Regions from separate parts of the Paenibacillus sp. B-A-8 genome, predicted to be linked through region 2. Evidence: riboswitches for the same ligand, from Rfam matches in the RefSeq annotation. Region 2 holds a riboswitch; the other holds the start of a gene.
The links. Region 2 has a riboswitch for cyclic di-GMP ahead of ACN6MV_RS01875 (anti-repressor SinI family protein). Riboswitches for the same ligand answer to the same signal wherever they lie in the genome.
Positions count from the first base shown of each region.

Region 1: linked by a shared signal. The riboswitch ahead of ACN6MV_RS30450 (NPCBM/NEW2 domain-containing protein) and the one ahead of ACN6MV_RS01875 (anti-repressor SinI family protein) in region 2 are both predicted to bind cyclic di-GMP.

Region 1 is NZ_CP183882.1:6,754,151-6,759,057, reverse strand. It holds gene ACN6MV_RS30465 (Crp/Fnr family transcriptional regulator) at 1-395, shown strand, start outside; gene ACN6MV_RS30460 (EAL domain-containing protein) at 446-1,435, shown strand; gene ACN6MV_RS30455 (hypothetical protein) at 1,545-2,117, shown strand; cyclic di-GMP riboswitch class I at 2,275-2,361, shown strand; gene ACN6MV_RS30450 (NPCBM/NEW2 domain-containing protein) at 2,617-4,907, shown strand, end outside.
Region 2 is NZ_CP183882.1:414,715-419,621, forward strand. It holds gene ACN6MV_RS01870 (2-oxoglutarate dehydrogenase E1 component) at 1-1,096, opposite strand, end outside; cyclic di-GMP riboswitch class I at 1,569-1,653, shown strand; gene ACN6MV_RS01875 (anti-repressor SinI family protein) at 1,681-1,836, shown strand; gene ACN6MV_RS01880 (helix-turn-helix domain-containing protein) at 2,044-2,373, opposite strand; gene ACN6MV_RS01885 (TasA family protein) at 2,533-3,153, opposite strand; gene sipW (signal peptidase I SipW) at 3,245-3,832, opposite strand; gene ACN6MV_RS01895 (hypothetical protein) at 3,834-4,907, opposite strand, start outside.

The DNA of each region.
Region 1 (4,907 bases), 560 kb from region 2:
TGAACGATACAGTATTATTTGAGATTAAACGTGAGCCATTTGAGCAGATGCTTGCCAGCTACCCGTTGATTAAGGAGCAATTGATGCTGTTGCAAATGGACCGTTTATTTTTATCGAATCGGTTATTACATGAAATGAAATTTCATGATGCGAGAGCGCGTGCGATATTTACACTAAGAAGACTATACCAAAGATTCGGAGTAGAGGAGCAAGGCAAACAGAGGATTGATCTTCGATTGACCCATCAGCAGTTCGCGGATATGATCGGAACATTAAGGGAGACGGCTACTCTTGTGCTTAAAGATCTGCAGGAGCAAAAGATTATTGATATTCAACATCAGCAGATCACCGTGTTAGACCCGACGTATTTACTAGAGTATACGGATTTCGATTGAGAAGAGCAGTTCCGGGATCTTTTTCAGAGAATTGATTATTAAAGGGGGTTATGAATGTGGCATGTAATCATTGTGTAGTAAGTGAGTTGAATTTTGAAATCAAGGCTCATGGTGAGCTTAATCTAAGGATTTTACCTGAGGTTATTCATCATTTGAGTAGAAGTAATACGATACATAAGGTGGAAGAAAATGTGATTACGATTAAGGAGGCTGGGGTGCGGGATTTTCTAGATTTCTGTAATGACCATATGGAGTCGGAGCAGTTTGAATTCCGTATAGATGACCAAACATGGAGACCTCTATCCGAATTACCCACTGTACTTAATATGGAGTGGATTGATGAGGTTATAACTAAGGGTTTAGTTACTTGTCACTTCCAACCGATTGTGAACGTACGGGAAGAGATTTTTGCATACGAGCTCCTATCCAGATTTAAAAAAGATGATGGGTCCCTTATCTATCCTAATGAGATTTTTGCGGCGGCACGGAATCGTGGGCGTTTATATGCTTTAGACCGGTTATGTAGAATGACTGCTGTAAAATATGCTGCACCCTTAAATAAAAAAACCTTTATTAATTTTATCCCAACGTCGATCTACGCGCCAGAGTTCTGCTTAAGATCAACTGTTGAACTGGCCAATCAATTAGGCGTCGATCCCTCTCTTTTTGTCTTTGAAGTTGTTGAGACGGAGAAAGTGGATGATCTCGCTCATTTGAAAGCTATTTTGACATATTACAAGGATCGGGGATTTGAATACGCTCTAGATGATGTTGGCGAGGGCTTCAGCACGATCGAGATGTTATTGGAGCTTAAACCCCATTACATGAAGCTGGATATGAAATATGTTCAGGGTGTGTCCAGCGATCTGAACAAACAGAAAATAGCTAAACAATTTTTAGAAAAAGCTTTAGAAATCCAATCCGTTCCTTTAGCAGAAGGTGTGGAGTTTAGAGAGGACTTTGAATGGCTCAAGCAGAGTGGTTATCAGTTGTTTCAGGGATATTTATTTGGAAAGCCTGATCCTATTCCCAAACAGTGATCCTAAGGAGCATATCTCCGTCTAGAGGATGAGATGGATTTCAGGTCAGAGTCTGAGTACAGGTAAACCCCGGGGTTGTATAATTAAGGTAATTGAGAAGGGGGACGGGATGGATATGAAATGGCATAAGTACATCACGCGCTGGGCGGATTCTAGAGGGTTAGGTGGACGGGAAATTGATTATCAATGGCCGTCTCCATCATTTCCGGTGGTAAGTATTCGCAGCAATTTGGGTCGATACTCAGGTCAGGGGTATGGTTACGGAAGCAAGCCACAAGTGAAGACGGCTGTTGGTTTAATTGCTATTGGAGATGTAGCTATAGGCTTGATATCCATAGGTGCAATAAGCGTCGGTGTACTATCCGTAGGTGCTATATCACTGGGGATGTGGTTAGCGCTCGGAGCGATAGCACTTAGTTGGCTTGGCTTTGCCGCGGGAGCAATTGCGATTGCAGGAGTGGCTGTGGGAGCGATCGCGATAGCCGAAAAAGCATTGGGAGCGATAGCCATAGGCGATACGGCGTTTGGGGCGATAGCCATAGGGCGAATCGCTGGAGGTGCGATAGCTATTGGACAATGGGCATATGGTGTAATCGCTGTTGGAGAGCATGGTTTCGGGTTAATTCCGATCACGGGTGATGTGTGGAATTGGTTCCGGCGTTTGTTTGGGCTAGGAGATTAAGCCGCTAAGCAGTTCTAAAGTATCATTCATAGTCTGGGATAGTTAATAAAAAATATCTATCAGAACAGAAAAACTAATTGCAATTACCTATTCGGATTTCATACCAATTAATCATGCGATCAGATGTAGCGTTATGTTACTCTTTGTAATGTATTCGAAACTTCATAGGCAAACCTATGGAAATGTAGGGACGCAAAGCTATAGGGACTAAGGTTATTATAACTATTGTCAGCCAGCTGCCAAAGAGTGTATTACGCTTTTTGTTAAAATATAAGTGAGTATAAGTTATACACCTATACTTAATGTCTTATATTTCTCGCTTAAACGCGTATCGTCCTTAGAAGGGCGTCGGGGCGTTTATGCTTGTTAAAGTTTAATAAAAATTAAGTCTTAATTTTTATGGACTTTATACGCAATCAAGCTACTCTTTTGGGGTAGTTTTTTTTGTGCCCATTTTTGGGTACTGAAGAGATTCATATTACATCTGGGGGTAGAAAAGATGAAAAAAATGATTGCAATCGCTACATCGGCAGCCATGATAGCCAGTTTTTCGAGCGAGGCAGGTTATGCTTTAGCAAGTGATGTAAGCAAGGTAAGTGTAGTGAACAGCGTAGTACAAAGCAAAGCTGAGCTATTAAGCAGTGCGTCAGTTATTCCGTTTGATCTGTATGGAAAGGCTATCCTTAGCGCTTATAACGATGTTTTTAAAATGAATCCTGCAAATATTAAATCCATCACGAATAATGGTGGCAACTACTCAGGTTCACCAATAGCTAAGGCTATTGATGGCGATATGAGTACGCATTGGGAAACGGGCAAACCGAATAGCTCAACGTTTACGAACGAGGTTGTCTTTGTTTTTAATGAGTCCACGGAATTAAATAGAATCGTATATGCTGCAAGACAATCCGGTGCAAAGGGTAAGGGGTTTGCTCAGGAATTTGATATTTATGGCTCAACTACGGATGCAGGCGATTTTACACTAATATCCTCTGGAGAATATAAAGGCGGAGCAGGAGATGTTGTGGAGATTGAGTTTGCACCTACAGCTTTCAAGAGACTTAAATTTGTCTACAAAAAAGCTAATCAGGATTGGGCGAGTGCAGCAGAGTTTTCTTTTTACAAAGAAGATACCGTATCCGCTAAAATGAAAAATTTATTTACAGATGATACCTTGAGTCAAGTTAGCGCAGCATTTAATACGGTGGAGAAATTAACGGCTTTAGAACAAGAAGTGCAGTTACATCCACTGTACACGCAGTTTCAAGCAGATATAGAGAATGCAAAGGTGCTTCTGGAAAACCATCAAGTAGAGGAAACGGCAGCTAAGGTTTCGAAGTTAAAGGGGTATGGCACAGCATATGAAAATGCCTATAGCGAAGCTTACAGAATGCCAAACTCAAACGTATCAAAAGTAACGGTGAATGGTGGAAGCTACCCAGGTACGAAACCGGAATACATGCTCGATGATCTGCCGAATACACATTGGGAAACGAACAAAAATAATGACGACAGCTTCACGAATGAAGTCGTGTTTGAATTAGCACAGGCCAAAGTATTAGACAGAGTGGCTTTCCTGGCTAGAGATAATCGCAAAGGGTTCCCAGAAGCTTTTGAAATCTATGCATCAGAGACGAGTAAGGGAGAGACCTTTCAGCTCGTATCTAGCGGAACCGCGACTAGTACGAACGACTTTCTGGAGTTTAAATTCGAGCCTACGAAGTTTAAAAGATTGAAATTCAAGTTCACAAAAGCCAATATTAACAGACCTTTTGCGGCTGAATTTAGATTTTATACAGAGGATAAAGTAAGCGAAGCTGTGAATGGTATTTTCACAGATGGAACGATGAGTGCGGTTGTTCCTGCTTATAATAGCGCCAATGCAATCAATGAATTAGAAGAGGCGGCAAAAGTACATCCGCTCTATCCAATCCTTAAAGACTCATTGGATTTGGCTAAGAAGCTAGTAAATGGTGAAGTTCAAACCGAAGGCACCATTATTGAGGCTGAACAGCGTGGAGATATGAAAAAGCATGCACAGCAAAACCTGAGAATTGGTTTCGGTACGAACAACCAACCTACGGGACTCGTTGCAATGCCTGGAGATACAATCAATGTTTATGTAGATGCAGCTTCTACTGATAAATTGCCTGCAATAGTATTTTCGCAACAAGAGGCGGCTTGGAATGTTTGGGCTAGAAGCGTGCAATTACGTCCTGGTAAAAACACTATAACCGTTCCTGAGTTCGCGACGAATAGTTATTATGCACATGATGTGACTAAGGGCGGTACAGTATATATCGTCAATCCATATACAGCTGAGCAACAAGGAAAAGCACCTTTGATCCGGTTCGAGGGGCTTACGAAGATCCCTATGATGACAAAGACCACAGATCCAGAACAATTCAAAGCCTTCCTAACCACCTACAAACAAAAAATAGATGAAGATAAGGCAGCACATCCGAATGTTCAAGATCGCAAACTTATTGATGTAGTAGAAATGGTCAGCGATCATGTTATTTTTACAGGAACGGCTACAGAAGCGTATAACAAGTTTATTACACAAGAAAACAATCCACTGAATACCGTAACCGGCTATGATACTTGGATGAAGACGATCTTTGACTTCTATGGCTTGGATGGCAGTAGCGAGATTCATGATGCCAAGCTAATTCGTGAAAATATTCGATTGATGCAGCCTTATGGTGCAATGTATGCCGCGGGAGATCATACTGGGATACAAATTGGGACCGTAGCGACGATGTTGGGTGATTTTAACAAAGTCTATCC
Region 2 (4,907 bases):
CAGCATCGCCATGCATTAGCACTGCTATAGCTTTACTGGTATCAATCTTAGGCAGCCCGGCAGTGCTCCGATCCTCTTGAGCGGCACGAGTGAAACCTTCCACGACAGGATTGACGAATTCCAAGTGACTTGGATTGTTCGCTAGTGTTATTCTTGTGCGTACGGTTTCTCCTTCACGGACAGCGCGGTCTGCACCGAGATGGTATTTCACATCACCCGTCCAGCCATAGTTAATTCCTGTAGAGCCTTCGGAAGGGAAGAGCTCCTTGTTTGGAGAATGATGAAACTCTGAAAATATAATATCATAAGGTTTGCCTAAAATATGTGCGAGAACGTTGAGACGGCCGCGGTGCGCCATACCCATCAGAATATGCTCTGCACCGTCATGCGCAGCAGCGCGTACGATTTCATCGAGCATCGGCACAAGAGCGTCGTTGCCTTCCAAGCTGAAACGTTTCTGACCCACAAAGGTCTTGTGGAGGAAGGTTTCGAATTGCTCTACTTGAATTAGGCGGTTCAGTAGTTCTTTGCGTTCTGAATTATTTAAAGGTGCTGGTGAGCTAGTGGATTCTGCCTGTCTATTCAGCCATTGCAATTCTTTTTCCTCATGCACATGCCCGAATTCATAGGCGATAGTTTTGGTATATGCCTGACGCATACGCTGAACAGCATCCCATCCGGTATGCACGTCATTTGGTGCATTCTCCCAAATGAGTGTGGCAGGTAATGCGATCAGATCCTCACGGGTCAGCCCATAGGTTTCAAGTTCGAGATATTTAGCCATGGGATTGTGGTCCCGCTCAAGCGGATCAATTTCAGCGGCCATATGGCCATATATACGAATATTAGCGATTAACTTGGAAGCTCTTACTGCTTTTCTAAGCCATTCGGTGTCTCCCGAAATGCGAGGCTGTGGAGCCGGTTCGCTATCCGGTGTTAATGGTGGGGGACCCGAATTTGTAAAAAGTTCGCGATAATTATTCTCTACGGTGGTTGGGTCTTTCACAAATTGCTCGTATCTTTCTTGAATGTAGCCTAAATTGGGTCCATAATACTTACTCCAAATGGATTCGTTATAGGGCTCTTTGGCTGCCATGAATACATCCTCCTCAACGGATGAACTCCATACGTGACATTTTGTGTCAATGCTTGTAGGAGCTGTGATGATTGCGGTTTCATTCCTCATCTTATTGTGCTACTTTCCACACATGTAATCAATTCATTCTTTCGTCTAATACGTTCGCAAAATGGTATGGGTTAGCTTATTCTACTAAATAAAGAGTTGTTCTTTTTTATTACCCATTCTAAAGGCCTACTAAAATGATTCTATTATCCTTAATTTTAACTAAATAGGGAATGGGACATTATTATATTGGCTTATATAATTTTATGAATAAGACGAGTATCGCGATAATAGGACAGGAAATTCTATAAAAGAACTTCTATTTTTTGTTTTTTAATGGAAAAACTAATCAGAAATCGACACACTTTTTCACTTTAGTATAGTATAATGTTATTGCAGTTAGCGTTTTTCATATATTTCAAAGTAGATCCTTTCACGTAAAGGGTCCAGTAAAAGGTAAACTTGCCGAAAGGCAGGGGCACAAAGTCGCGGGTCTAAGGTAGAAATACTATGACAGCCGGATTGCCTGGGGACGTAAAATCTTAGGAGGAGATTTTTTGGACAAGTCCAACCAGGGAAGCAACAGAGAACAGCAGGTCATTGATCTAGACGTAGAGTGGGTCCATTTATTATTAGCAGCTAAGAAGGCTGGCATAAAGGCAGATGAAATTCGTCGCTTCTTTCATGAGAAGACTGTGCAAGCCGTGCAGTAATACATTCAGAGCATTACATATCAAATGAGCACAGCGATAACTCGCTGTGCTTTTTTTCTTTATATAAGAAGCTATAAGTTTCAGATGACACACTGTCCTTATATTCTAGTAGAATATAAAACGCCTTCGCAGTCCATATAGGAGAACGAAGGCGCTTATGCTTGATAGTATGAGTAGAAGAGGATCTTATCAGATCAGATGGAAGGATTAATCCTTCTGATCCAGGCGCCATTTCTGGTAGTCCAGAAACTCCTTGAATTCGCGTTTGCTTATGCCTGAGGCCATAGCTTCCTGCACCAATCGGAACCATTCCGAATCTAAAGGTGATTCCTCAGCATCATTAGGTTCTCCATAGAGCAAAGCGTGGATGGATACCTGAAGCGCGTCGGCGATCTTTTCGATAAATTGGATTGAAGGATTGGATTGGATGTTTCTCTCCACATTGCTAAGATACGACTTAGCAACATCCGCTCTGTCCGCAAGCTCAGATAGGGACAATCCCTTTTCTAGGCGGAGATGCTGGATACGTTGGCCCATATTTTGTGGCACTATGCTGACGCCCCTCCGTAATTTTTGTTATTAGTATAGCAAATATCAATAAATTCGACAAAGATTATTGTAAAGAAAAAAGCAGCATCTACTTATCCGCTTTCCGGAATAAGAATCTGCTGCTCTTCGAATGGAAGACTTATTAGATTATTTAGCGGATCCAGCAGTTTGCTTACCTACGAAATCCCAAGTCAGAGTTAATGAATCTTTTTGGAAGTAGTTTTGCTCTTGGCCGTTATCAACAAATTCGAATTGAACGGTGAAGCTATCATTTGTGCCGGCCTTAATTCCAGATGCTTCGCTAGTACCCCAGATTGCATCAAGTCCAGTGTTTTTTACGAGATCCGGTGTCTGAGTCTTCAAATCGGCCAGGGTAGTTTCCCAAACTACTTTCTCTTCACTACCAGGTAAGATGCCGCTTTTATCTTTATTCACCAGGAATTTAACTTTGATGAATTTTGCCAAATCGTTAGCGCCGTTGTTACCACCTACATCATTAATAGAGGTAGCTGTTTTGAGGAGGATCGAACCGATATCAAGTGTACCGTCATTTTTTAGTTTGAAGTCTCTTTTGATCGTATCGCCTGGCTTCAGATCCTTCAAATCAACGATAACAGAAGGATCAGAGTTCAAATCCAGTGTACCTGCTGCGAATGTAGCGGTGCTTTGTGCAGTGTCGCTAAAGTAAGCGAAAGTTCCTCCACCAATCAATGATAAACCCAGTGCTGCAGATGCTACGCCAAGACCCAATGTTTTTTTGATACCCATAATTAAAATTCCTCCTCGGTTTTTGTGGTTTTTTTATAAAAGTTATATATTGTAACTTCCGGTTCGTAAGCGGAAGCGGACAATCAACGAATTACTGTATTTCAGTTGGAGGTGGAGAGGTGGGCAGTATAGCCGCATTTTTCTTTTCGAGTGCAGCTACAGCCTTCCATGATGAATACAGGGCATAGAGCAGGAGCATCAAGCCTGGTACGATCATGAGCACAACACTTCCAGCTTTGGAAACTGCGAAATTCATAGCGTAACCTACATAAGGTACGGTGACCCCTGCATACTCAGCTACAACATTCGTGGAACTGGTAGGGTTCATATCAGGCGCATCATTGTTATCGCCTTTCGTGCGATACATGGCTTCACCAGTAGCATTGTTCATTGTTGCTTCTACAACACGGTGAGTAATGAGCAGGTTTTCTTCATTTCTAAAGGTGATAACATCGCCTTTTTTGAAGCGATTCATATCTCCTCCGGGTTTTAAAGCGACAATCGATCCGGTTTGAATCCCTGGCTCCATCGAACCTGAGAGTACCGATTTGATCTGGTATCCGAAGAAGGCAGGTTCACCGCCGGAGGCCTTGGATAACACTACGGCTATCACCAGCAGAATAAAGATCACAAGCATGATGCTCGATAATGTATTGTTGATCATTTTTTTAATCCGCATATTATTCTCCACCTTTGTCTTGTTGAGGGGCCGAAGGAGCTGGTGTTGCTGCCGGCGGGGAAGAGGTTGTAGCTTCCGCCTTTGGCGTCTCCTGAGGAACCTTTTGCTGTGGTATATCTTGTGGAATCGTTGGCTCTTCACCAACTTCCGGATCGACCGGGTTAGTAGCTGGGGCTTCAGGTTGCTCTTTATTTATGTTCTCTGGAGCAGCTTCACCTGTCGGTGGAGTCGCTTCCGTTTTTGCTTTCTCTTCAGCTTCAGCTTTCGCTTTGTCCTCTGCTTCTTGCTTTTCTTTTTTCTCCAGGGCCAAACGTTCTTCTTTCTTCGCTTGTTCCAGCGCCTCTAATCGGGCTTTCTCAAGGGCTTCCAATTGTTGTTCGCGGGTTTGACTGATCAATTGGAGCTGACTCTGAAGAGTGCTGATGCCTGAAGTAGCTGATTCTTTAAGATCATTCATTTCAGTATTGAGATTTTCATAAGTGGAGGTAAGCTCGCTAGAGATATTGCCAGCCGGTTGACTAAAAGCAATCAGGTAGGGGAACGGCTGCTGAAACGCCTCATTGCGTAACTCTGGTTGTCCATATACATCACTGGTCACTACCGAAGCAAACGGAAGACCGATGTCGTGAATAGAATTTAGGTATTGGATGACTCCATTTAAGGAAGCATTCAGGGATTCAGAGATTACACCACTTTGATTCAGGCTATTTTGCAGCTCACTGAAGAATTGTTCATCCTTGATTTCTAAACAGTTTGAATCTAGAGAGGTCATATATCCTCCAATCTGGAATAATACGGCTGCTGCTGCGTTCAGCTCACTATTGATTTCGTTCCAAATTTGGCTGTTGGTGGCCAATTGCTCATTAACGCCATCAATTTGAGATTGAAGCGCGGAGATTTGCGAGGAAATCTCTTGCGCTGCGACATCAAGCTCATCCAGCGACATGCCTTCTATTCCCGAAACATCTGAGAGACTGCCTGAAGGGGCATAGCTTTGTAGCGATCCTTTTAAAGCAGTAGCTTTTTCGATATGATCTTTGAGTTCTGTTAGAAGCCCTTTGATCGAGTTTGGAAA